Massilia litorea: one gene and its partner. The protein of the gene in region 1 binds, or shares a complex with, the protein of each later gene. Links are inferred from orthologs where the notes say so. Each region holds a gene or a part of one and is shown on either strand. Other genes may lie near its edges.

The links.
Region 2: the proteins of trxA (region 1) and LPB04_RS21145 are in contact, whole or in part, in an NMR structure (PDB 2IPA), measured with the Bacillus subtilis proteins. The link is inferred for Massilia litorea from one-to-one orthologs.

Annotation. Positions count from the first base shown.
Region 1 is NZ_CP062941.1:1,880,761-1,888,407, forward strand. Bases 1-2,950 are described here. They hold trxA (thioredoxin TrxA), read right to left. Parts: upstream 1,664-2,950; coding sequence 1,337-1,663; downstream 1-1,336. Other genes in these bases: rho (transcription termination factor Rho), read right to left, coding at 1-1,176; LPB04_RS08375 (response regulator), read right to left, coding at 1,891-2,283; hutC (histidine utilization repressor), read right to left, coding at 2,389-2,950. In the rest of the region: more of hutC, read right to left, coding at 2,951-3,108; bifunctional DNA-binding transcriptional regulator/O6-methylguanine-DNA methyltransferase Ada, read left to right, coding at 3,247-4,329; bla (subclass B3 metallo-beta-lactamase), read right to left, coding at 4,358-5,224; LPB04_RS08395 (amidohydrolase), read left to right, coding at 5,368-7,032; hutU (urocanate hydratase), read left to right, coding at 7,137-7,647. UniProt on the Bacillus subtilis protein: Participates in various redox reactions through the reversible oxidation of its active center dithiol to a disulfide and catalyzes dithiol-disulfide exchange reactions.
Region 2 is NZ_CP062941.1:4,712,132-4,727,990, reverse strand. Bases 12,780-15,685 are described here. They hold LPB04_RS21145 (arsenate reductase ArsC), read right to left. Parts: upstream 14,520-15,685; coding sequence 14,040-14,519; downstream 12,780-14,039. Other genes in these bases: LPB04_RS21130 (KGG domain-containing protein), read right to left, coding at 15,609-15,685; LPB04_RS21135 (YgjP-like metallopeptidase domain-containing protein), read right to left, coding at 14,975-15,490; LPB04_RS21140 (ArsR/SmtB family transcription factor), read right to left, coding at 14,530-14,847; LPB04_RS21150 (aquaporin), read right to left, coding at 13,256-13,999; arsH (arsenical resistance protein ArsH), read right to left, coding at 12,780-13,259. In the rest of the region: LPB04_RS21220 (methyltransferase family protein), read right to left, coding at 1-44; LPB04_RS21215 (methyltransferase domain-containing protein), read right to left, coding at 41-766; LPB04_RS21210 (DUF2145 domain-containing protein), read right to left, coding at 846-1,784; LPB04_RS21205 (hypothetical protein), read right to left, coding at 1,784-2,272; LPB04_RS21200 (twin-arginine translocation signal domain-containing protein), read left to right, coding at 2,520-3,041; LPB04_RS21195 (GMC family oxidoreductase), read left to right, coding at 3,043-4,698; LPB04_RS21190 (alpha/beta fold hydrolase), read left to right, coding at 4,707-6,014; LPB04_RS21185 (phasin family protein), read left to right, coding at 6,061-6,594; LPB04_RS21180 (TetR/AcrR family transcriptional regulator), read left to right, coding at 6,670-7,356; LPB04_RS21175 (LOG family protein), read left to right, coding at 7,370-7,918; LPB04_RS21170 (bifunctional diguanylate cyclase/phosphodiesterase), read right to left, coding at 7,950-10,643; LPB04_RS21165 (type 2 periplasmic-binding domain-containing protein), read right to left, coding at 10,654-11,085; LPB04_RS21160 (hypothetical protein), read right to left, coding at 11,095-12,354; more of arsH, read right to left, coding at 12,543-12,779; more of LPB04_RS21130, read right to left, coding at 15,686-15,859. UniProt on the Bacillus subtilis protein: Catalyzes the reduction of arsenate [As(V)] to arsenite [As(III)]. In vitro, can dephosphorylate para-nitrophenyl phosphate (pNPP).

The DNA of each region.
Region 1 (7,647 bases):
CTCGTCCATCGAGTACAGCAGCTTGCGCAGGATCCAGATCTTTTGCAGCTGGTCCGGCTTGATCAGCAGTTCTTCGCGGCGGGTACCCGATTTGTTCAGGTTGATCGCCGGGTAGACGCGCTTCTCGGCCAGGCGGCGCTCGAGGTGCACTTCCATGTTGCCGGTGCCCTTGAATTCTTCGTAGATGACGTCGTCCATGCGCGAGCCCGTTTCGATCAGGGCGGTCGCGACGATGGTCAGCGAGCCGCCTTCTTCGACGTTACGGGCGGCGCCGAAGAAACGCTTCGGACGCTGCAGCGCGTTGGCGTCGACACCGCCGGTCAGCACCTTGCCCGAAGCCGGGATCACGGTGTTGTAGGCACGCGCCAGGCGGGTGATCGAGTCGAGCAGGATCACGACGTCCTTCTTCATTTCGACCAGGCGCTTGGCCTTTTCCAGCACCATCTCGGCAACCTGCACGTGGCGCGTCGCCGGTTCGTCGAAGGTCGAGGCCACGACTTCGCCGCGCACCGAACGCTGCATCTCGGTCACTTCCTCAGGACGCTCGTCGATCAGCAGGACGATCAGGGTCACGTCAGGATGATTCGCGGTGATCGCGTGGGCGATGTGCTGCAGCATGACCGATTTGCCGGACTTCGGCGACGCGACCAGCAGGCCGCGCTGGCCCTTGCCGATCGGGGAAATCAGGTCGACGATGCGGCCGGTGATGTTTTCGGCGCCGTTCATGTCGCGCTCGAGGCGCAGCGGCTCGTTCGGGTGCAGCGGCGTCAGGTTTTCAAACAGGATGCGGTGCTTCGAGGCTTCCGGCGATTCGCCGTTGACCTTGTCCACCTTTACCAAAGCGAAATAACGTTCGCCGTCTTTCGGCGTGCGTACTTCGCCTTCGATCGAGTCACCCGTATGCAGGTTGAAGCGGCGGATCTGCGACGGCGAGATATAGATGTCGTCGGTCGAGGCCATGTAACTGGCATCGGGCGAACGCAGGAAGCCGAAGCCGTCCGGCAGGACTTCGAGGGCGCCGTCGCCGAAGATCTGCTCGCCGGACTTGGCGCGCTTCTTCAGGATCGCGAACATCAGTTCCTGCTTGCGCAGGCGGGCTGCGTTGTCGATGTCGAGGCCGATGGCCATCTCCAGCAGCGCGGAGACGTGCATTGCCTTCAGTTCAGATAAGTGCATGTTGTGTGGGTGTCCCGTGACGGGAAGGTAAAGGTAGGGGAGGGAACGACGTGGAATAAATAAACTGCGTTAAACAACGTCAGGTTGGGAAGCGGCCGGAGCCGACCGGATCCCGTCCGGACAATGGCGGCAGTGCGGGCGCGCTGCCGCCGCTATGCGTTTAGATGTTGCTGTCGATGAAGGCGGTCAATTGGCCTTTGGCCAGTGCGCCGACTTTTTGCGCCGCCACGGCGCCGTTCTTGAACAGGATCAGGGTCGGGATGCCACGGATGCCGAACTGGGCTGGAATAGCCTGGTTGGCGTCGACGTCCATCTTCGCGATCGTGATCTTGCCGTTGTAGTCTTTAGCGACTTCTTCGAGGATCGGGGCGATCATCTTGCACGGACCGCACCACTCGGCCCAGAAATCGACCAGTACCGGAAGCTCGGACTTGAGCACGTCGGTTTCGAAAGAAGCATCGCTGATGTGTTTAATGTTTTCGCTCATGTTTTCCTCAAAGAGAGGTAAGGATCAATGTACGCCTGGAGACGACCGTGTTAAGGCGCGTCCGGCTTCCGCTTGTTGATAAAACAGCTGCAGCACAATGGTGGAGGCAAAGTGCGCGAACTCAATGGGAAGGGCGTCGGGAGGACGTCAGGCGGGGGATTTAGGCCGAATCATACCTTATTTTCCCAAAAAGTGTTCGGGCCTTTGTACAAAATCTTAACATACCCTCAGCACATCACCGCCGAGCGCAACTGGTCCAGGCCAATGGGCTTGCGGAAGATACCCGCCACGCGTAATCCGAGCACCCGCGCCAGTTCGCCGGCGGCATCGCGCACGCCGGAATCCATGCCCGACAGCAGGATCACGCCGCCGCGAAAGCCGCGTTCGGCTGCTGCCTGCAGGAATTCGATGCCGTCCATGTCGGGCAGGGCGAGATCGCAGATGAGGACGTCCGGGCCTTGCTCGGCGAGCGTGGACAAGGCGTGGCGGGTGCTGGCTTCGGTATAGACTGCACTAACCCCGATGGTATGCAGCATGTCTTTCAGCATCTCGAGCATGAAAGGATCGTCGTCGAGCACCAGCACGCGCGGCGGCTGGCTTGATGCGGCGAGGTCATTCATACAGTTGGTTCCGGCAAATTATTGACTGGCAGGGATTATGTGCGAGAACGGCTGTCCATGGCACATGTTGTACAAAATATTCTGTCCAGTATTAAGGCATTGCCTTCAGCCCACGCTGCCGTTGAACTGTATCAGGTGGCCCGGATGCCACATCGTGACGACCGAGGCCACGGCGCCGTGCGAGGTCGTCCTGCGTTTCAGCACGAGGCAGGGAGAACGGGCGTCGATGCCGAGCAGTTCCGCCACGTCGCGCGGCGGGGCCAGCGCCTCGAGGCTGTAGGTCGCGCCTTGCAGCGGGGCGACCGCCATCAGGTGTTCGTTCGGGGTGATGCTGGCAAAATCCTGTTCCAGGTAGGCCGGGGCGCAGGCCGGATTGACCCAGCGGTCCTCGAGCTGGATCGGGACTTCGTTTTCGAAGTGCACGATCAGCGAGTGAAACAGCGGAGCGCCCGGCGCCAGGCCGAACTGCAGCGCCAGGGCCTCGGTCGCAGGCGCTTCTTCAAGCAGGTGCAGGCGGCTGGCATGGCGGTGTCCGCGGGCGCGCACTTCGTCGGCGATGTTGCGGATCTCGACCAGGGTCGCCTGGTATTTGCGCGGCGCGACATAGGTGCCCGAACCCTGGCGGCGCGTGAGCACCTGTTCGGCGGTCAGCTCGCGCACGGCGCGGTTGACCGTCATGCGCGAGACGCCGAACTGCCGTACCAGCGCCTGTTCCGACGGCACCAGGTCGCCTTCCTTCCAGCGTCCGGTGGCGATTTCGCCGACCAGGTAGTCCTTGATGCGCTGGAAGATGGGGGTGCTCGCTTGCGCGCTGGATTCGTCCAAACTGCTCTCCGGAAGAGGATAATGATGAGGGTTGACTGCCCCCGATTCTAGCATCGCGAATTCGAAAGCAAGCGGCGGGGTGCCGATATGGCCTCCTGCTGGCAGGATGAAGCCATTCACCCATTCCGGACAAGTGCCATGAAGATCGAGACCATCGCCGAACCTTATGCCAGCCTTGACGCGCGCTGGGCCGCCGTGCAAAGCCGCGACCGCGCCGCCGACGGCGTTTTTGTTTATTCGGTGCGTACGACCGGCGTCTACTGCCGGCCCTCCTGCGGCGCCCGGCCCGCGCTGCGCGCGAATGTCGCTTTCCACGCCAGCTGCGCGGAAGCGGAAGCGGCCGGCTTTCGTCCCTGCCTGCGCTGCAAACCGGGGCAGCCGCCTTTGAGCGAACGCCAGGCCCAGCTGGTCGCCGAAGCCTGCCGCCTGATCGACGCGCAGGACGAGGCGCCCGATCTCGATGCGGTAGCGCGCGCAGTCGGCATGAGCCGCTTCCACTTTCAACGCGTCTTCAAAACGCATGCCGGCGTGACGCCCAAGGCCTATGCAGCGGCACGCCGGGCCGCGCGCGTGCGCGACGCGCTGGCGCAGGAGGGCAGCGTCACCGATGCCCTGTATGCGGCCGGTTTCAATTCCAGTTCGCGTTTCTATGCCGGGAGCGAAGCGATGCTGGGGATGGCGCCTTCACGCTTCAAGGCCGGCGGCGCGGGAGAAGCGATCCGCTTCGCGGTAGGTGCCTGTTCGCTCGGCGCGATCCTGGTCGCTGCCACCGAACGCGGCATCTGCGCGGTGCTGATGGGCAACGATCCGGAGCCGCTGGTGCGCGATTTACAAGACCGTTTCCCGAAGGCGCAGCTGATCGGCGCCGATGCCGGTTTCGAGGCGACGGTGGCGCAGGTCATCGGCTTGGTGGAGGCGCCGCGCATCGGCCTCGATTTGCCGCTCGACGTGCGCGGCACCGCCTTCCAGCAGAGAGTATGGGCGGCGCTGCGCGCGATTCCGGCCGGCGAGACGGTGAGTTATACCGAGCTGGCGCAGCGCATCGGTGCGCCGGCGGCAGTGCGCGCGGTGGCCGGGGCCTGTGCCGCCAATCCCGTAGCGGTAGCGATTCCCTGCCACCGCGTCGTGCGCAACGATGGGGGCTTGTCGGGCTACCGGTGGGGGATCGAGAGAAAGGCGGCGCTGATCGCGCGCGAGAAGGACGATACGGGCCGCGCCTGACCGCGGGGCCGCCGCGGCCCCCTACGAATTACTGCTTCGCCGCTTCCTGCGCCAGCGTCTTCGCCAGCCGCTTGCGGCCCGTGTCGGCGTAGGCGACGCAGGCCCCGGGATTGACGAAGGCGAGGTTACCGAGCTGCTTCTGCTTCGCCTGCCGCTCCAGCAAATCGCTGGCGTCCGGATGCGCCGTCACCAGGATGTCGCAGGGCAGCGCCGCCACGCGCGCAATCGAGCGCTCGATGTCTGCCCTGGCGGTCGGGTAGACCGTATTTCCGCTGTAACGGAAGCTGCCGGCGCTGATCGCATTCAGGCTGTCCGCATACACCATGCTCATCCCCTTGCCGTGTTCGACGGCCGTCCAGGTCCAGCTGATGCCGCCTTGCGTGTGGCCGGGCGTGTAATGCGCCTTGATCGACAGCGGCCCCAGCTCGACGGACTCGCCGTCGCGCACGCTGCGCACCGGAGAAACAGGGGTCATGTCCGGCATGTCGTTGGCGAATTGCGGGTCGCCCTTGTCGGCCTTGCCCGATTCCAGCACCGGTTTCGCGGCCGGGCTGGTGAGCACGGTGGCGCCGCTCAGCCGTTGCAGTTCCGCGATGCCGCCGGCATGGTCGAGATGCTCGTGCGAGACGAGGATGTAGCGGATGTCTTCCAGCTTGAAGCCGAGTTGGCGGATGTGCGCGGCAATCGCCGGGCCTGCCTTCGGGCTGGCACCATCGATCAGGATGTGGCCGGCGGGTGAGGTGATCAGCACCGAGCTCAGGCCCTCGGTGCCGACATAGTAGCTGTTGCCGTAGAGCTGGAACGGGTCTTGCGGCCCTTCCCACTCGGCCGCTGCGGCGAAGGAGGAGGCGGCAAGGGCGCACACGCAGGAGAGGACGGAGGCGATTCGTTTCACAAGGATTCCCATGTTCGTTGATTGGCTATTGCTCATCTGAAATCATAACGAAAAAACAGGTGCGCAGGGTGGCCGCCAGTGTCCAAGCCGGGTGGACTTCGCTACACTCATGTTTTGCATTTTATAAATGTCCAGGAGAGTCCATGCAGCCCACCCTCAAGCAGTGTTCCGCGTTCGTCCTTGCCGCTCTCGCTGCCGCCTGCGCGCAGGCGGACACGGCGATCGTCAACGCCAACGGCTACACGCTGAACGCCAAGGGTGACCTGGTGCAGTTCGCCGCGCTCGCATTCGACGACGGGGGCAAGATCCTGGCCGTCGGAACGAACGCCGAGGTGGCGGCCAAGGCGCCCGGTGCGCGCCAGGTGGACTTGCAAGGCAAGACCGTACTGCCGGGCCTGATCGACGCCCACGGCCACGTGTTCGGCCTGGGCCAGATGCTGACCCAGCTCGATCTGTCGGCCACGACCTCGCTGCAGGACGCCTTGAGGGCCATCGGCGACTACGCACGCGCCAATCCAGGCGACGGTTGGCTGCGTGGCCGCGGCTGGAACCAGGAAAACTGGAAACTGGGCCGCTTCCCGACCGCCGCTGACGTCGACGCCGTCGTCAGCGACCGTCCGGTCTGGTTCGAGCGGGTCGACGGCCACGCCGGCTGGGCCAACAGCCGCGCGCTGGCGGCGGCCGGCATCACCGACAAGACGCCGGATCCGGCCGGCGGCAAGATCATGCGCGATGCTGCCGGCCGCGCCACCGGCGTGCTGGTCGACGCGGCGAAGGAACTGGTCGTGAAAGTTCTGCCGGCCCAGACCGAGGCGGAAGGACGCAAGGTCCTCGACCGCGCGCTCGCCGAGATGGCGCGGGTCGGCCTGACCGGCGTCCATGACGCCGGCCTGGGCGTGGCGGAAGACCGCCTGTACCGCGCCTATGCGGACCAGGGGAAACTGAGCGCACGCATCTACGGGATGATCGGCGGCACCCAGGGCGACTTCGATGTGCTGGCGAAGAACGGTCCTGTTAAAACCTATGGCAAGGACATGTACGCGCTGCGTGCCGTGAAACTGTATTCGGATGGGGCGCTCGGCAGCCGCGGTGCGGCCCTGATCGCGCCCTACAGCGACGAGCCGCATTCGCACGGCCTGCTGTTCCACAAGACGGCCCAGATGGACGCGATGATGAAGAAGGCGATGGCGCGCGGCTACCAGGTCAACGTGCATGCAATCGGCGACGCCGGCAACCACCAGATCCTCGACATCTACCAGAAGGAAGTGGGCGCAACGAAAAGCGCAGCCCAGCGCCACCGCATCGAGCACGCCCAGGTCGTGACGCAGGCCGACATCGTGCGCTTCAAAACGCTTGGCATCATTCCGTCGATGCAGCCGACCCACGCCACTTCGGATAAAAACATGGCGGAAAGCCGCGTCGGCCCCGAGCGCATCAAGGGCGCCTACGCCTGGCGCAGCTTCCTGCACCAGGGGTCGCGCATCGCCTGCGGTTCCGACTTCCCGGTCGAATCGCCGAATCCCTTCTTCGGCATCCACGCGGCCGTCACGCGCCAGGACGCGTCGGGCCAGCCGATTGCCGGCTGGTATCCGAACCAGGCGATGTCGCTAAAGGAAGCCTTCCGCTGCTTCACGCTTGACGCAGCCTATGCGGGCCATGCCGAAAACAGCTTAGGCTCGCTGGAGCCGGGAAAATGGGCCGATTTTATCGTCGTCGACCAGGACTTGTTCAAGGTCTCGCCCTACGACATTTATAAAACCGGCGTGTTGCAGACCTGGGTGGGCGGCAAGGCGGTGTATCAACGGTAAGGCATGACAAAATGGATTGACTGGCTTGTATAGACAACTTAGACTCCGAGCATGTCAGGGTGGACGGAAGGCCGTTCGCCCGTCCTTCTCTCCCAGGAGCTGCCATGACCCAAGAATCGCCCCGAGTTGATGTCGATCCCCGTTTCGATCCGACGCGCAGCATCCGCGCCCCGCGCGGCACCGAGCTCAACTGCAAGAGCTGGCTGACCGAAGCCGCCTACCGCATGCTGCAAAACAACCTCGACGCCGAGGTGGCCGAGGACCCGCAGCGCCTGGTCGTGTATGGCGGCATCGGCCGCGCCGCGCGCAACTGGGAGTGCTACGACCAGATCCTGGCGAGCTTGCGCACCCTGGAAGACGACCAGACCTTGTTGATCCAGTCCGGCAAGCCGGTCGGCGTGTTCCAGACCCACGAAAACGCCCCACGCGTGCTGCTGGCGAATTCGAACCTGGTGCCGAAATGGGCGAACTGGGAGCATTTCAACGAGCTCGACCGCAAAGGCCTGTTCATGTACGGCCAGATGACGGCCGGCAGCTGGATCTATATCGGTACCCAGGGCATCGTGCAGGGCACCTATGAAACCTTCGCCGAAGCGGGCCGCCAGCATTTCGAGG
Region 2 (15,859 bases), 2.8 Mb from region 1 along the record:
TAGCGGAACAGGAAGTTCCCGACGCGGACATTCAGTTTGCTCATTTGATCGCAAGGAAACCTTCGAAGCACACATATTTGTGCACGGTGACGAGGTCCTCGAATCCCGCGCGCCGCAGCATGTCGGCGTTGCCCTGGCTCGAAAACGGTTCCATCACCCCCTTGATGCTGCGCGACTTGTTCAGGATTTCCGCTTCGGTGAAGCCCTGGTCCAGCTTGTATTCGACATACACCTGGCTCGCGTAGTCCTGGAAACGCCCGTCGGGCGCACGCACTTTCTCGAACATGAAAAATGCCCCGCCCCAGTTCAGGGCCCGATAGATCTGGTCGATCAGGACCTGGCGGACCCGGGGCGGCAGGAACTGGACGGTGTAGTTGGCGATGATCATGTCGCAGGGCAGGAACTCGACATCGAGTACGTCGGCCTCGATGAAGGAGAGGCGCGGGTCGCGCTCGGTCAGCCGGCTCGCGCGGTCGATCATGTCCGCGACACAATCGATGCCGATCAGCTGCAATTGTTCTTTCAGCGGATGGCGTCCGGCCAGCTGGGCAAGCATGGTGCCGGTCGAGCAGCCGATGTCGTACACCACGCTATCGGACTTGAGGAAAAAATCGCTGTAGTAGGAGACGAGCTGGTGCCCTTCGCGGTACAGGGGGATGGATTTGAGGATGTGCTCGTCGAAATTGGCGCTGATGTTCTCGAAGGTCCAGTCCGCGTTCTGCTGGCTGATGTGCGCGTCGACGTATTTCTTTTGCAGATTGTTCATGGCGTCGTCTCTTGCGAGGAAAAGCCACAGCCTGCGGGGCGCGGTGTGAAGATCCCGTTAAGCACGGGCCGGCGTTCTCTCAGGGCTGCCCGACTTGCGCTTCAACTTGATCTGGCTCAAGCGAGATCACCTCATCGCCGGGCATCGGACGGCAGTCGGCGCCGAGCGGCTCCCAGCCGCGATGCACGACAATACGGCCCTTGTCGTGACAGAGCTCCACTCGCCTGGCCGCAGGCAGCCGGCGCTGCACGAAGGCCTCGATCGCGGCCGGCACGCTGACCTGCAGCGCCAGCGCGTAGACATCGTCGAGCGGATGGTCGTCCACGTGCAGCAGCGGCACGAACTGGCCGGCGAACATCATCGCGTGCGAAGGCACTTTCACCGGGCCGGCCGCATAGCCCTGGTCCCGCAGCCAGGACTGGGCCTGCGCGCGCGCGTCGCCGCCGCCGCCGTCCATCCTGCCCCAGGCGCTGGCGAGGAGTTCGATCACCCACTGGTTGCAGTTCTGGTAGCGCGTGCCGAAGGCGTAGGCGTTCGCGCTGTACCGGCCGGCCAGCAGCGACAGGGCGAGCGGCTTGTCCAGCGCCGCCCGTTCCAGCAGGGCGCCGTCTTCATCCGGCGGGAAGACCAGCGACATGTGGCCGCTGCCGGGTGCCTCGGCGCCAAGGGCGAAACCGGCGACGCCCTGGTCGAACAGGCGCGGGCGCGATTCGTCGCAGGCGTAATAGAGCTGGCGCACGCCCCAGGGGCTGCCGGGATTGTCTTTCAGGGCGATCCCGGCATGCGAATACAGCAGGCCGAAACGGCTCAGGTCGAGCCCGGCGCGCGAGACCAGGGCGACCTTGCTGCCGGAACGTTCCAGCTCACGCTTGACGACGCCGGCGAAGCGCAGCACGCGGTCCTGGTCGGCAGCGCTGATTTCCTTGCCACGTTCGCAGAAGGTCGGGATGCCGGCCCAGGCGCTGCCGCCGGCACAGAAGGCCAGGGCGGCAATGAGCGGCCGCAGGCGTCCAGGCATCAGATCGCGACTTTTTGCGAGCCCAGTTCGCGGTACCAGCTGTCTTCCAGCGCCAGGAAGAAGGATTGCTTCGTGTCGGCGTGCGCGAACTCGTAACCGTATTCGCGCGCATTGACCTGCACCAGTTCGCCTTTACTCACTTCGCGCGCCGCCAGTGCGCGGTTCGGTACGTCGAGCGTGAATTCGCGCATGGCGTCCTTTGCGCCCGCGTCGGCTGCCTGCAGCGTCATGCGCGTGGTGCCCGGTTTGCCGGGCGCGGCGGCGATGTCGATCACGCGGTACCGGCCGGCGGCCACGCGTTTATCGTCGCCCGAACTGTTGCTCGACGCACCGATCGAATCGGACACGCTGCCCGAGGAGGCCGAGCCGGCGCTGGACGCCGAGGAGGCCGCGGTGCTCGCGGCCTGGGCCGGCAGGGCGCAGGCGGCAGCGAAGAGGGCGAGGCAAACGGCGCGCAAGGGGAGGCTGAGGCGGGAATTGATGATCATGAAAGGCTTTCGTAGTCGAGCTGAATGACGCTATGGTACAAGCCCATGGCGCCGCTGAGAAGGCTTGTACGCTGCGGTATCCGGCGCCGGTGGCAGTATGCAAACAAAATGTGCAAGGCGCGGGGGCGTATGCACAGCACATTTGCACGTCGCCGTTTGACCGCATCTCGACGATTTCCTCTAGTCTGGCCCCGTCGCGATCGCGGCCGGCTGTCGTACACTACGTCCACAACAACAAGGACGCCAGATGGAGACCAACCGCAGATCCTTCCTGAAGGCCGGCGCGCTCGGCGCGCTGGTGCTGGCCGCGGGCGGGGGCATCTACCGCGCCGTGCAGTCGCCGCGCCCGCAGCGCTTCGTCCTCGACGGCGAAGCGCGCGCCGCGCTCGGGGCCATCGTCCCGGCGATGCTGGCGGGTGCGCTGCCGCTCGACCCGGCCGGGCGCAAGGCGGCCGTCGCCGGCACCATCGAGGGCGTCCATACGGCGATTTCGAACCTGCCGCTCGCGGTGCAGAAGGAAGTGCAGGATTTGTTCGGCCTGCTGGCCCTGGCGCCGGCGCGGCGCCTGCTGACGGGCGTCTCCGGCGGCTGGGAGAACGCCGATCCGCACCAGGTCGCCTCCTTCCTGCAGGACTGGCGCCTGCACCGCTTCGCCCTGCTGCGCACCGCCTACAGCGCACTGCACGACCTCTCGCTCGGCGCCTGGTATGCGCAGCCGGCCGCCTGGGCCGCGATCGGCTATCCCGGCCCGATGAAGGAACTGTCCTGACATGAGCGCAAAATCCATTCCCCTGACTGTGGCCAAGGGCATCATCCCCGACCCGGTGCGCGCCGGCCTCGCGCGCGGCTGGAAGATCGTCGACGCGGCGCAGCTCGACACCGACCGCACGCTGGAGGCCGACGTCGTCATCGTCGGCAGCGGCGCCGGCGGCGGCGTGACGGCCGAGATCCTGACGCTGGCGGGCCTGAGGGTGCTGATCGTGGAGGAGGGCGCATTGCGCTCGTCGTCCGACTTCAGGATGCGCGAGGCCGATGCCTATCCTGGCCTGTACCAGGAGTCGGCCGCGCGCCAGACGCTCGACAAGGGGATCAAGATCCTGCAAGGGCGCACGGTCGGCGGCTCGACCACGGTCAACTGGACCTCGAGCTTTCGCACGCCGGCGCCGACGCTCGACTACTGGGCCGAGCACTTCGGCCTGGACGGCTACGACAGCGAGACCCTCGCCCCCTGGTTCGCGATGATGGAAGCGCGCCTGCACGTGGGCGACTGGCAGGCGCCGCCCAACGAGAACAACGACTTGTTGAAACGCGGCGCGGATAAACTCGGCATCAAGTCCGGCTTCATCCGCCGCAACGTCAACGGGTGCTGGAACCTGGGCTATTGCGGCATGGGCTGCCCGACGAATGCGAAACAGTCGATGCTGGTGACGACGATTCCATCGGCGCTCGACCATGGCGCAACCCTCGTCACGCGTGCACGTGCCGAGCGCTTTGTCCTGCGCGGCGGGCGTGCCGACGAACTGCTGTGCAGCGCACTGGGCGCGGACGGCGTGGCGCCCACCGGGCGCGTGCTGCGGCTGCGCGCGAAACACTTCGTGGTGGCGGGAGGTGCGATCAATTCCCCGGCCCTGCTGATGCGTTCGGGCGCGCCCGATCCGCATCGGCTGCTGGGCAAACGCACCTTCCTGCACCCGACCCTGATCTCGGCCGGCATCTTCCCGCAGCGCGTCGACGCCTGGGCCGGCGCGCCGCAGACCGTATATTCCGATCACTTCCTGCACACGGCGCCGATCGACGGCGCCATCGGCTACAAACTGGAAGCGCCGCCGCTGCATCCGGTGCTGCTGTCGACGACCCTGAACGGTTTCGGGCAGGGGCATGCCGCGCTCATGCAGCAGTTCCCGCACATCCAGGGCATGCTGGCGCTGCTGCGCGACGGCTTCCACGATCAGTCGGCAGGGGGCGCGGTGCAGCTGAAGGACGGGGCAGGGGTGCTTGACTATCCGCTCAACGATTTCCTGTGGGACGGCGCGCGCCGCGCGCTGTTGACGATGGCCGAGATCCAGTTCGCGGCCGGCGCCAGGGCCGTGCGGCCAGCGCACGAGACGGCGCGCGAGTATGCGAGCTGGAACGAGGCGAAGCGCGAGATCGCCGCCCTGCCGCAGCAGCTGCACATGACGCGCGTGGCGTCGGCCCACGTGATGGGCGGCTGCACGATGGCGGGCGACGAGCGGCGCGGCGTCACGGCGCCGGACGGCCGCTACCGGGGCCTTGCCAACCTGTCGGTGCACGACGGCTCGCTGTTCCCGACTTCGATCGGCGCCAATCCCCAGCTCTCGATCTACGGCATCACGGCGCGCCTGGCGAGCGTCCTGGCGGCCAGCCTGACCGGCAAGCCCGCACTGCGGGTCTCCGCATCAGCGTGAGCAAAAACGTGAGCGCGCGCCGCATCGCACAATGCCTGCTGCTGCTGCAGCTCGCCGGCGCCGCCGGCATCGCGTTCGCGGCCCGGCACTGGTGGGGCGCCGCGCCCTGGACGGCGCTGGCGCTCGGCCTGGCCTGCGTGATGCTGGTGCGGCTGGCGATCAACATGAACAATTTTGTCCTCAGCGCCTGCTTCGCCAGCCCGACGCCGCCGGACTTCCACCTGACCCCGGCGGCGCGCCTGCGCCTGCTGGCGGAAGAATTCCGGACCAGCATGCTGTGCACCTCCTGGCTGATCCCGCGTGCCACGGCCTGCCGCCGCATTTATCCCGACTCGCGTGCGGTGCCGGTGCTGCTGGTGCACGGCTACGGCTGCAACAGCGGCATCTGGGGCTACCTGGTGCCGCGCCTCGACCGCAACGCGATCAGCCATGCGAGCGTCGACCTGGAACCGGTGGGCGGCCCGATCGACGGCTACGTGCCGGCGCTGCAGGCCGCGGTCGAGGAGCTGTGCGCGGCTACCGGCGCGACGCAGGTGGCAATCGTCGCCCACAGCATGGGAGGCCTGGTGGCGCGCGCCTGGATGCGGGCACACGGCAGCGCACGCGTGGCGCGCCTGATCACGCTGGGCACGCCGCACCACGGCACCAGCCTCGCCAACTTCGGACCGGGCGCCAACGCGGCCCAGATGCGGCGTGCCAAGGGGGAGGCCAACGACTGGCTGCGCGAACTCGGCGCGAGCGAGGACGCGGCGCGGCGCGCGCTGATCACCTCCATCTTCAGCCACCACGACAACATCGTCTCGCCGCAGACCTCGAGCGTGCTGGAGGGCGCGCGCAACATCGCGCTGGGCGGCGTCGGCCATGTGGCGCTCGGCTGCAACGGCCGCGTGCTCGATACCGTGATGGAGGAGCTGGGCCGGCTGCAGCCGCGTGCCGAGACGGAACCGGTGCTGCTGCTGGTCGACGACGACGCCTTCATGCTCGAGATGCTGTCCGACGCGCTGCAGGGGCAGGGCTGGCGCGTGCTGACGGCTGCCTCCGGCGCGGCGGCGCTGGACCTGCTGGCGCATGAGCGTGTCGCGGCCATCGTCAGCGACCACCTGATGCCGGGTATGAGCGGGGCCGCGCTGCTGGCGCAGGCGCGCCGCCTGGCGCCCGGCGCTTTCCGGATCCTGCTTTCCGGCGCGGGCGACGATCCGGAGATCGCCGCGGCGCTGACGGACGGCTCTGCGCACGCCTTCGTTGGCAAGCCCTGGCGCGCGGATCGTTTGCTGGCGCTGCTGCGTGAAGCCCTTGAAGCGCGCCCCAGCGTTTAAAATGCGGATGAATGCCCCGAATTGACGACGAAGCGATGACGAAGCGATGACGAAGAATATCAAGGAACTCGAGCAGGAAGAGGAAGAGCTGTCGCGCGCGGTGCGCAGCTCGGCCCAGCAGATCTGGCAGGCGGGCCTGGGCGCCTTTGCCAAGGCCCAGCAGGCGGGTGGACGTGAATTTACGCGTCTGGTGCGCGACGGCAGCGAGCTGCAGAAGCGCGCGCGCAGTGTCGAGGATGCGACCGAGACCGTCGCGCGCAAGGCCGAGCGTTCGAGCCGGCGCGCATCGGGTACCTGGGGCAAGCTGGAGCAGGTGTTCGAGGAGCGCGTGGCGCGCGCCCTGGCCACCATCGGCGTGCCGGCGCGCAGCGAAATGGAAGCGCTGAACCACCGCATCGACGAGCTGGAACGGATGCTGGCCGAGCTGGCGGGCGAGCAGATGCGCCAGGCCGCGGCGAAGAAGGCGCCGGCCGCCAGGAAAGCGCCCGCCGAGCCTTCCGCCAGGATCCCGGCCAAGACGAGCGCAGCGAAGCGCCCCACCACCAAATCCGCCGCCGCGAAGCGCGGCACCGCCGGCTAGCCATGCCCGGCCGCACTGCCGTTGGGGTGCGGTTCGATGATATGCTTGCGGGTGACCCTATTCAGACCGCCATCCATGCTACAAAAAGCTCCACGCCGTACCCGTGAACGCATCCTCGAGCTCTCGCTCAGGCTGTTCAACGAGTTCGGCGAGCCGAACATCACGACGACCGTCATTGCCGAGGAGATGAATATCTCGCCGGGCAACCTGTACTACCATTTCCGCAACAAGGACGACATCGTCAACTCGATCTTCGTGCAGTTCGAGGCCGAGATCGAGCGCATCCTGACGGTGCCGGCGGGACGGCGCTCGAACATGGAAGACGTCTGGCTCTACCTGCACCTGATGTTCGAGCTGATCTGGCGCTACCGCTTCTTCTACCGCGACCTGAACGACCTGCTGTCGCGCAACCGCAAGCTCGAACTGCACTTCAAGGCCATCCTCGCCCACAAGATCAAGGTCGCGCGCCAGCTGTGCGAAGACCTGCGCAGCGAACAATCGCTCGAAGCAAGCGACCAGCAGATCGGCGCGATGGCGACCAACATGGTGGTGGTGGCGACCTACTGGCTGTCCTACGAATACGTGCGCAATCCGCGCAAGTACAGCGAGCAGCAGGCCATCGCCGACGCCCTCGCGCGCGGCTGCTACCAGGTACTGTCGATGCTCGGTCCTTACCTGCGCGGCGATACCAGCCTGCTGTTCGAGAAGCTGAGCGAGGAATACCTTAAAAAACTGCCGGACGAAGGCCGCGAGCCTGTCTGATGACCGGATACCCATGAAATCGATCGCTGTCTACTGCGGCGCCGCGAACGGCGCCAAACCCCTGTATGCCGACGCCGCCCGCGAGCTCGCGCGCGTGCTGGTCGAGCACAACATCGCCCTCGTCTACGGCGGCGGCAAGGTCGGCCTGATGGGCGTGATCGCCGACGAAGTATTGCGGCTGGGCGGCGAAGCCACGGGCGTCATCCCGCGCGCCCTGGTCGAGCGCGAAGTGGGGCATGCCGGCCTGACGCGGCTGTTCGTGGTGAAGGACATGCACGAGCGCAAGGCCATGATGGCCGAGCTGTCCGAAGGGTTCATCGCCATGCCGGGCGGCTTCGGTACGCTGGAAGAGCTGTTCGAGATGGTGACCTGGGCGCAGCTCGGAATTCACGCCAAGCCGATCGGGCTGCTGAATGTCGACGGCTTCTACGATGGACTGGTGAAATTCGCCCAGCACCAGGTGGACGAGGGCTTCGTGCGTGAAGGGCATGCTGGCCTGATGCACGTGGATGCAGATGCGGATGCGCTGGTGAAAAAATTACGAGACGGTTGCGCACCGTAGGGGGCATTGAGGCCAGTGGCCTCAATGACCCCTACATCTCCAGTTCGAGCGCGTACGCCTCCAGCATATCTTCGATCGCACTGGCCGTCACCGGCTTGCTGAACAAATACCCCTGCATCTCGTCGCACTCGTTCTCGCGCAGGAAAGCGCGCTGCTGCTCGGTCTCGACGCCTTCCGCAATCACGCGCAGGTTCAGCTTGTGGCCGAGCGAGATCACCGCCATCGCGATCGCCTGGTCGTCCGGGTTGTCGGCCAGTTCGCTCACGAATGATTTGTCGATCTTCAGGCGGCTGATCGGGAAGGTCTTCAGCGAGGACAGGCTCGAGTAGCCGGTGCCGAAGTCGTCGATCGACAGCGACACGCCCATCGCTTTGAGCTCGCGCATCTTCGCGACCGACTTCTGCAGGTCGCGCATGATCAGGCTTTCGGTCACTTCGAGTTCCAGCAGTTCCGGCGCCAGGCGGCTGTCGCGCAGGGCGGCGGCGACGCGATCGACCAGCCGCGATTCCTCGAACTGGCGCGCCGAGACGTTCACCGACATCGTCACCGGCGGCAGGCCGGCGTCCATCCAGGCGCGCGCCTGGCGGCAGGCTTCGCGCACCACCCAGTCGCCGATTTCCACGATCAATCCACTTTCTTCGGCCAGGCCGATGAAACGCTGCGGCGGCACCATGCCGTGTTCCGGATGCTGCCAGCGGATCAGGGCCTCGACCCCGAACAGGCGCCCGGTGCGCAGGTCGACCTTCGGCTGGTACAGCAGGCGGAAGCCGTTGTTGTCGGCGCCCTCGAAGGTCGCCTGCACGGCATTGCGCAGGCCATCGAGCAGCACCAGCTTTTCCTCGACGCTGGCATTCATCTCGCGCGCGTAGAACTGGAAGTTGTTGCTGCCCAGGTCCTTGGCGCGGTACATCGCGGCGTCGGCGTTCATGAGCAAGGCGCTGGCATCCATGCCGTCGCGCGGGTACATCACCACGCCCATGCTGCAGCTGACCTGCACCGCCTGGCCCGCGACTTCGATCTCCTCGGTGACGGCGATCCGGATCTTTTCCAGCAGCGGCGCGAGCGCCTGCGGATCGTGGCTCTGGTCCGGCAGCAGGATCACGAACTCGTCGCCGCCGAAGCGCGCGAGCGTGTCGTTGCGGCGCAGGCAGGCGCCCATGCGCTTGCTGACCACCCTCAAGAGCTCGTCGCCGGCCTTGTGGCCGAGGCCATCGTTGACCAGCTTGAAGCCGTCCAGGTCGACGAAGGCGAGCGCCACCGCGCTGCCCTGGCGCGCGGCATTGCGGATCGCCCCCTCGATCCGGTTGTGCATCAGGTTCCGGTTCGGCAGGCCGGTCAGCTCGTCGTGGTGGGCCATGTGGAAGATGCGTTCCTCGACCTGCTTGCGCTCGGTGATGTCGCGCACGATCACGACCACGCCGTCTTCGACCGCCACCACCTGGCGGTGCAGCCAGCGCCCGCGCGCCTCGCGCGAGGAAGCCTGCCACTCCCCTTCGCGCGGCTTGCCGTCTAGGGCCACGAGGGCGATGTCGTCGAAGATGCCGTTGGTGCGGTAATGCGGCAGCATGTCGCACAGGAGCATGCCCTGCATCTCGGCGCGCGGCAGGCCGATGATGCCTTCGGCGCGCGAGTTGGTCGCCTCGACCGCGAAGTCGGCCACCGTGCCGCCCGGACCCGGCACCACGCGCAGCACGAAGAAGGCGTCCAGGCTGCCTTCGGAAGCGGCGGCATAGGTTTCCTGGGCGCGGCGTGCGCGCCGGCGCACCCGCGCAAGCTGCCAGGCCCAGCCCGAGACCACGGCCACCACCAGCAGCAGCAGGGCGCTGGCGCCGCTGGCTGCGGCCAGGAAGGTCTGGCGCTTTTCGTTGAAGGGCGCGAACTGCTCGTCGCGCGCGAGGCCGACGACGATCGCCAGCGGGAAGCCGTGCAGGCGCTGCACGCTGGTATAGCGCAGCACGCCGTCCGGACCCTTGTGCAGGGCGACACCGCCATCCGTATGTCCCAGTTCGATGCGCTGGCCCCAGCTGACGCTGTCGCCGACGCGCAGCGCGCGCATCAGGCCATCCAGGCCGGCCAGGCCCAGCATGCCCTGCTCGCCGTCGCGCGAGCGCTCGTAGGCGCTGGTGAAATAGGACGGATCGGCTTCGACGATGGCGATACCTGCGAACCGGCCCGCGCGATCGTTGATGCGCCGCGTGAAATGCAGGTGCGGCTCGGACTTGATGCTGTCGCCGACGGTCGCGCCGACAAAAGGCAGGCCGAGGTTATTGTCGCGATGATAGAGGAAATAGGCGGTGCCCGAGACGTCGTGCGCCCTGGCCTCGGGATTGCTGGCGACGACGCGGCCGTCGCGGTCGGCGATCGCCACCACGAACACCAAACCCGGCGGCAGCAGGCCCTGTTCGCGCAGGGCCGGCAGGGCGCCGGCCGTGCCGTTCAGTTCGACCGCGTACTTGAGCACCTTCAGGGTCTGGTCGATGCCGTTCAGGCTGCGCGACATTTGCGCTTCGTAGGTCTCGATGCGCTCGAGCGTGGCCGCATGCACCGCGGCTGTCGCGGCGGCCCGGTCGGCGTCGATCACGCGCAGCGTCAGGATCCACAAGCCGATGACCAGCAGCACGGCGAACAGCGGCAGCGAGATATGCGTGTCGAGGCCGCGCCCGAGCCAGCGCGCCAGCCGGGAGCCTGGCGCCTTGCGCCGCGGAGGGGAGGGAAGCGATAGCATGCGTGTCCTTTCAATGCACGAGCAGGACCTGGCGCACCGACGGGTCGAGTGCCTCGCGCTCGATATAGCCGATCAGGGCCGGATCCTCGGCCACCGCCTTGCGCACGGCGGCGCTGCCGGCCAGCTCGCGCGGCGGCTGGCCGCGGCCGGTGAACACCATCTTCGACCAGTAGGCCTTCAACAGGGCCGGGGTCTTGCCGGCCACGCGCAGGTAGAACTCGTCGCGCTGCGCGGAGCCGAGCGGCTGGTCGAGCGCGGTGGCGACGGCGCCGTTCGGGAAGCGCGGGGCCTGGCCGAGGAAGATGGCCGCCACCTGGTCGGCGCGCATCGCCTCGACCGGGCTGCGTGCCGAGACGACCACCACCAGGTCGTTGGCCTGTGCCAGGGCGGCGCAGCATGCAAGCAGGATGGAGGCGAGCAGCCTCGCGGATCGAAATCGCATGGCTGCCCCTCAGAACACGAAGTCGAGGGCGGCGCTGGTCACCTGCGCCGTGCGTCCGGACTGGTAGTCGGGCACCGAATTGATGAACATGCCGCGCGAACCGTTGCGCGTGGTAACGCGCTGGTGCTGCAGCTTGAGCGCGAAGTTCGGCGCGAGATCCCAGCGCAGGCCGGCGCCCAGCGTCGACTGCGAGGGCACGGCGCGCATCATCGCCGCCAGCGACGTATTCAAGGCGGCGCCGCCGGCGGCATAGGCGGGAGCCAGGCCGTCCAGCGTCAGCGCGGTCGGTCCATCGGGCAGGCGGCCCCAGACCCGGGCCCAGGTGGCATACGGCGTCAGGTTGCGGTGCCGCCAGCCGCCGCTCAGATAGGCGGAACGCGTGCTGCCGAGATAGCCGTCGACCTTGCTGCGCCCGGCTTCGCTCATCACGAACCACTGGCCCGGATCGTAGTTCAGGCCGACGCTCATTGCCGAGGCGCGTTTGTCGTCCACGCGCAGGCGGCGGGCGATGTCGCGGCCTTGCGGCCCGAAGCCGTCGAACGCCTCGAACAGCGCGGGAAACAGGCCGACCGACAGGCGCGCGGTGATGATCGACGCGCGCGCGCTGAACGCGCCTTGCTCGACCGTGTGCGACACGCCGGCGATGCCGCGGCCGCGCAGGCGCGCGCCGTCGTACAAGGGGATGTTGGTGCGGCCATAGAACAGTTGCGTGGTACTGCGCAGCGCTTCGCCGTTCCATTGCCAGCTGAGGTCGGCGCCGTCGCTGTTAGTGAGCGGCAGGACACCGTAAACCTCGAGCGGCGTGCGCACCCAGGGATAGGCATAGCCGACCTTGCGGTAGTCGGCGGCGATGAACATCGGCAGGGCGATGCGGCCGAGGCGCAAGGCCAGCTCCGGCGTCACCTGGTATTTGAGGTTCGCCCATTCCACGCGCGGCTGGTAGCTGTAGTCGAGGCGCTGCTCGGTCACGACCTGCAGCACGGCCGACCAGCGCGTATCGATATGCAGGTCGAGCTGGCCGCCCAGCTTGCTGTCGACGTCGCCGCTCCAGTGCGAAGTGCGGCCGGCACCGTCGGCCTTCAGGATGGAGGCGGTGTAGTCTGCCTGGCGCTCATCGGAGTGCACCGCGCCGACCGTGCCGAAGCCGGAAAAGGTCCAGGTGGAACTGGTCGCTTCAGCGCTGGCCGCGCCGGCGGTGCCAATGAAGGCAAGCAGGACGGCGCCGGCGCAAGCAGCGGGAAGGGATACGGCGGTGGAGGGGAAAAACATGGATCGCTTTCAATCGGGTCTGGCGTGCCGGAACCGGGCCGGCTGCATGCATGGCGCACGCATGACGGGACTGTAAGCGAGCGATCCCTGTGGAGTCGATATATTTACGGTTGGAAACGAATTTAGCGGTCTTGACCGTTGTGAGACGGCAACGAAGCTTGCATCGACATTAACTCCGGGGCTGCCGCTCAGATCTGTTGCAGCTGCTTGTCGATGGCCTTGCGCGCGCGCTCATTACGTTCGCTGTAACGGTCGGTGAGGTAGTCGGTGCGGCCGCGCAGCAGCAGCGTCATCTTGAACAGCTCTTCCATGACATCGACCACCCGGTCGTAATACGCGGAGGGGCGCATGCGGCCTGCGTCGTCGAATTCCTTGTAGGCCATCGGTACCGAGGACTGGTTCGGGATCGTGAACATGCGCATCCAGCGTCCAAGCAGGCGCAGCGTGTTCACCACATTGAACGATTGCGAGCCGCCGCAGACCTGCATGACGGCCAGGGTGCGGCCCTGGCTCGGGCGGATCGCTCCCATCTCGAGCGGAATCCAGTCGATCTGGTTCTTCATCACGGCCGTCACCGCGCCGTGGCGTTCGGGACTGCACCACACCTGGCCCTCGGACCACAGGCACAGCTCGCGCAGCTCGACCACTTTCAGGTGGGTCTCGGGCACGCTGCCCGCCATCGGCAAGTCCATCGGGTCGAAGATTCTTACGTCGGCGCCGAAGTGTTCGAGGATGCGCGCGGCCTCGAAGGTCAGGAAGCGGCTGAAGGAGCGCTCGCGCAGGGAGCCGTAGAGCAGCAGGATGCGCGGCGCATGAGAGAAGTCGCCCTGTGGCGCGAGCTTGTCCATGTCGGGCACGTCGAGCAGGTGTTCCTGAATATTCGGTAGATCGTGGAGGGGCATCATTCGCTCGCTTCGGGGAGATGGGTGAGGCCGGCCGTGTCGGCAAAGTCGCCCGGGGCGACGGTGCCGCCCACGGTGGCCGCGGCCGGCGCCGCCGGATACAGCCAGCAGAACAGCAGGGTGGCCGCCGCAGCGCCCGCCAGCTGGGCCAGGATGAATCCCGGCGCATCGGCCGGGCGGATGCCGGCGAAGGTATTGCTGGCACTGCGCGCCAGGGTAACGGCCGGATTGGCGAACGAGGTCGAGGCGGTGAACCAGTAGGCCGCCGTGATATAGGCCCCCACCGCGAACGGCGTGATGGCGGGCCGGCTGCGCGAGCAGCCGATGATCACGCCGAGCAGGCCGAAGGTCGCCACGCATTCGCTCCACCACTGCGCCGGTCCGGTGCGCACATGGGTCGATGCGCAGAACAGCGCCTCGCCGAACATGCCGTGCGCGGCGGCCACGCCGGCGAAGGCGCCAACCACCTGCACGGCGATATAGGGGAGCACTTCGCGCGCCGGCACATTGCCTTGCCAGGCTTCCGACAGGGTCACCGCCGGGTTGAAGTGCGCGCCCGAGAGCGTCCCGAACATCAGGATCAGGGCCACCAGCCCGGCGCCCGTGGCAATCGTATTGGCCAGCAGCGCGATCGCCACGTTACCGCCGGCCAGGCGTTCGGCCATGATGCCCGAGCCGACCACCACCGCCAGCAGGAGCGCGCTGCCGAGCCCCTCGGCCACCAGGCGCCGGGCCAGGGTCATGGCCGCACCCCGCAGAATGCGCTTCCGTTCGTCGCGCGCATCATGCCTGCAGCGTGCCGATGCGGTCGAGTTCCGCCTGCAGGCGCGCGCGGTCGGTGTTCAATTCGTCCAGCGGCAGCGCCAGGAAGGCCTGGATGCGCGCCAGGATGATGGCCCAGGTGCGCTCGAAGGCGGCCTCGATTTCCTCGTCGGTGCCGGCGACATGGCTCGGGTCGTCCAGGCCCCAATGGGTGCGCAGCACCGGGCCCAGATAGGCCGGGCAGGTTTCGCCGGCGGCGCTGGCGCAGACGGTGACGACGATGTCGGGCGTGACCGGCAGTGCGTCCCAGGACTTGCTGAAGTAACCCTCGGTCGAGATGCCCTTGCGCTGCAGGAGCGCTACGGCGCGCGGATGGAGCCAGCCGGTGGGGTGGCTGCCGGCGCTGAGTGCGCGCATGCCGGCCGGCGCCAGGTGGTTGAAGGCGCCTTCGCTGAGGACGGAGCGGCAGGAGTTGCCGGTGCAGAGGAAAAGGATGTTCATGTCGTTGGTCTCAGCATGATTTCTTGTCGGTGGCAGCGCAAGGTAGGCCGCCGCAGCAGTTCTCGGTCAGGAATCCGATCAGTCCATTCATCGCTTCCACCTTGGCCGAATAGATCACGAAGCGCCCGTCCTGCTTTGAGGCGAGCAGTCCGGCATGCGACAGCTCCTTCAGGTGAAAGGAGAGCGAGGAGGGGGCGATGTCCAGCTGTTCGGCGATTTTGCTGGCCGCCAGGCCGTCAGGTCCGGCCTGGATCAGCAGCCTGAAGACGGCGAGCCTGCTTTCCTGCGCCAGCGCGGAGAGGGCTGCCAATGCCGATTGCGTGTTCATGCCAGGTGCCCGTGAAGAAGGATGGGACGATGATATATCGGATGCTACGATAATTCAACGATCATCGAATCATGGTGCCTGAAGCATTGCGAGTGAGGTGATGGTGCAGCGCGTGGAGTCAGGACGCTCAGCCTTCGCTCCACAAGCGCTCGCCCGTCTGTTCCATATGCGTGAGATACAGCCGCAGGTCGAGTTCGAACTGGTGGTACTGGGGCTCCATCCAGCAGCACAGTTTGTAGAAGGCCTTGTCGTGCTGCTTTTCCTTCAGGTGGGCCAGTTCGTGCACGGCGATCATGCGCAGGAATTCGAGCGGGGCGTCGCGGAACACGCTGGCGATGCGGATCTCGTGCTTGGCCTTGAGCTTGCTGCCCTGCACGCGCGAGATCGCGGTGTGCAGGCCGAGCGCGTGCTGGACGACGTGGATCTTGCTGTCGTAGGCGACCTTCGCCACCGGCTCGGCATTGCGCAGGTAGTCGTCCTTCAGGTCCTGCACGTAGTCGTACAGGGCGCGGTCGGTGCGCAGGCCGTGCGGGCTCGGGTAGCGCGAGCGCAACAGGGCGCCGAGGCGTCCCTCTTTCAGGAGCGAGGCGGCCTGCTGGCGCAACTGGTCGGGATAGGCGGTGAGGTAGCGAAGTTCGGACATGGGGCGGGAATGTACCACAGCGGCGGCGCAGTCGCAGGAGGCCTTGCGGGCGGACGCCTGCCGTCAAAAAAAAACGGGACGGAAAGTCCGCCCCGTCACGCCCTGCCGGCCAGGAAGGCTATTCGTCCTTGCCGCCCTGGCGATTGCCGCTCTTGCCGGCGGTGCCGGTGCCGCCACCGCTGGCGGCCGCCCGGCTGGCCGACTGCCGGCTCTCGCCTCCCTTGCGGCCGATATCGGCCATGTGCGCACGGTTGCGGCTGACCGCCTCCCCGCCTTTCTGCCCCGCGCGGCGCGCTTCTTCGGAATCGAATTCGTGCGCCGTGCCTTTCTGGTGGGCGGCCTGGCCGCCCTTGCTGGCGATCTCGCGCT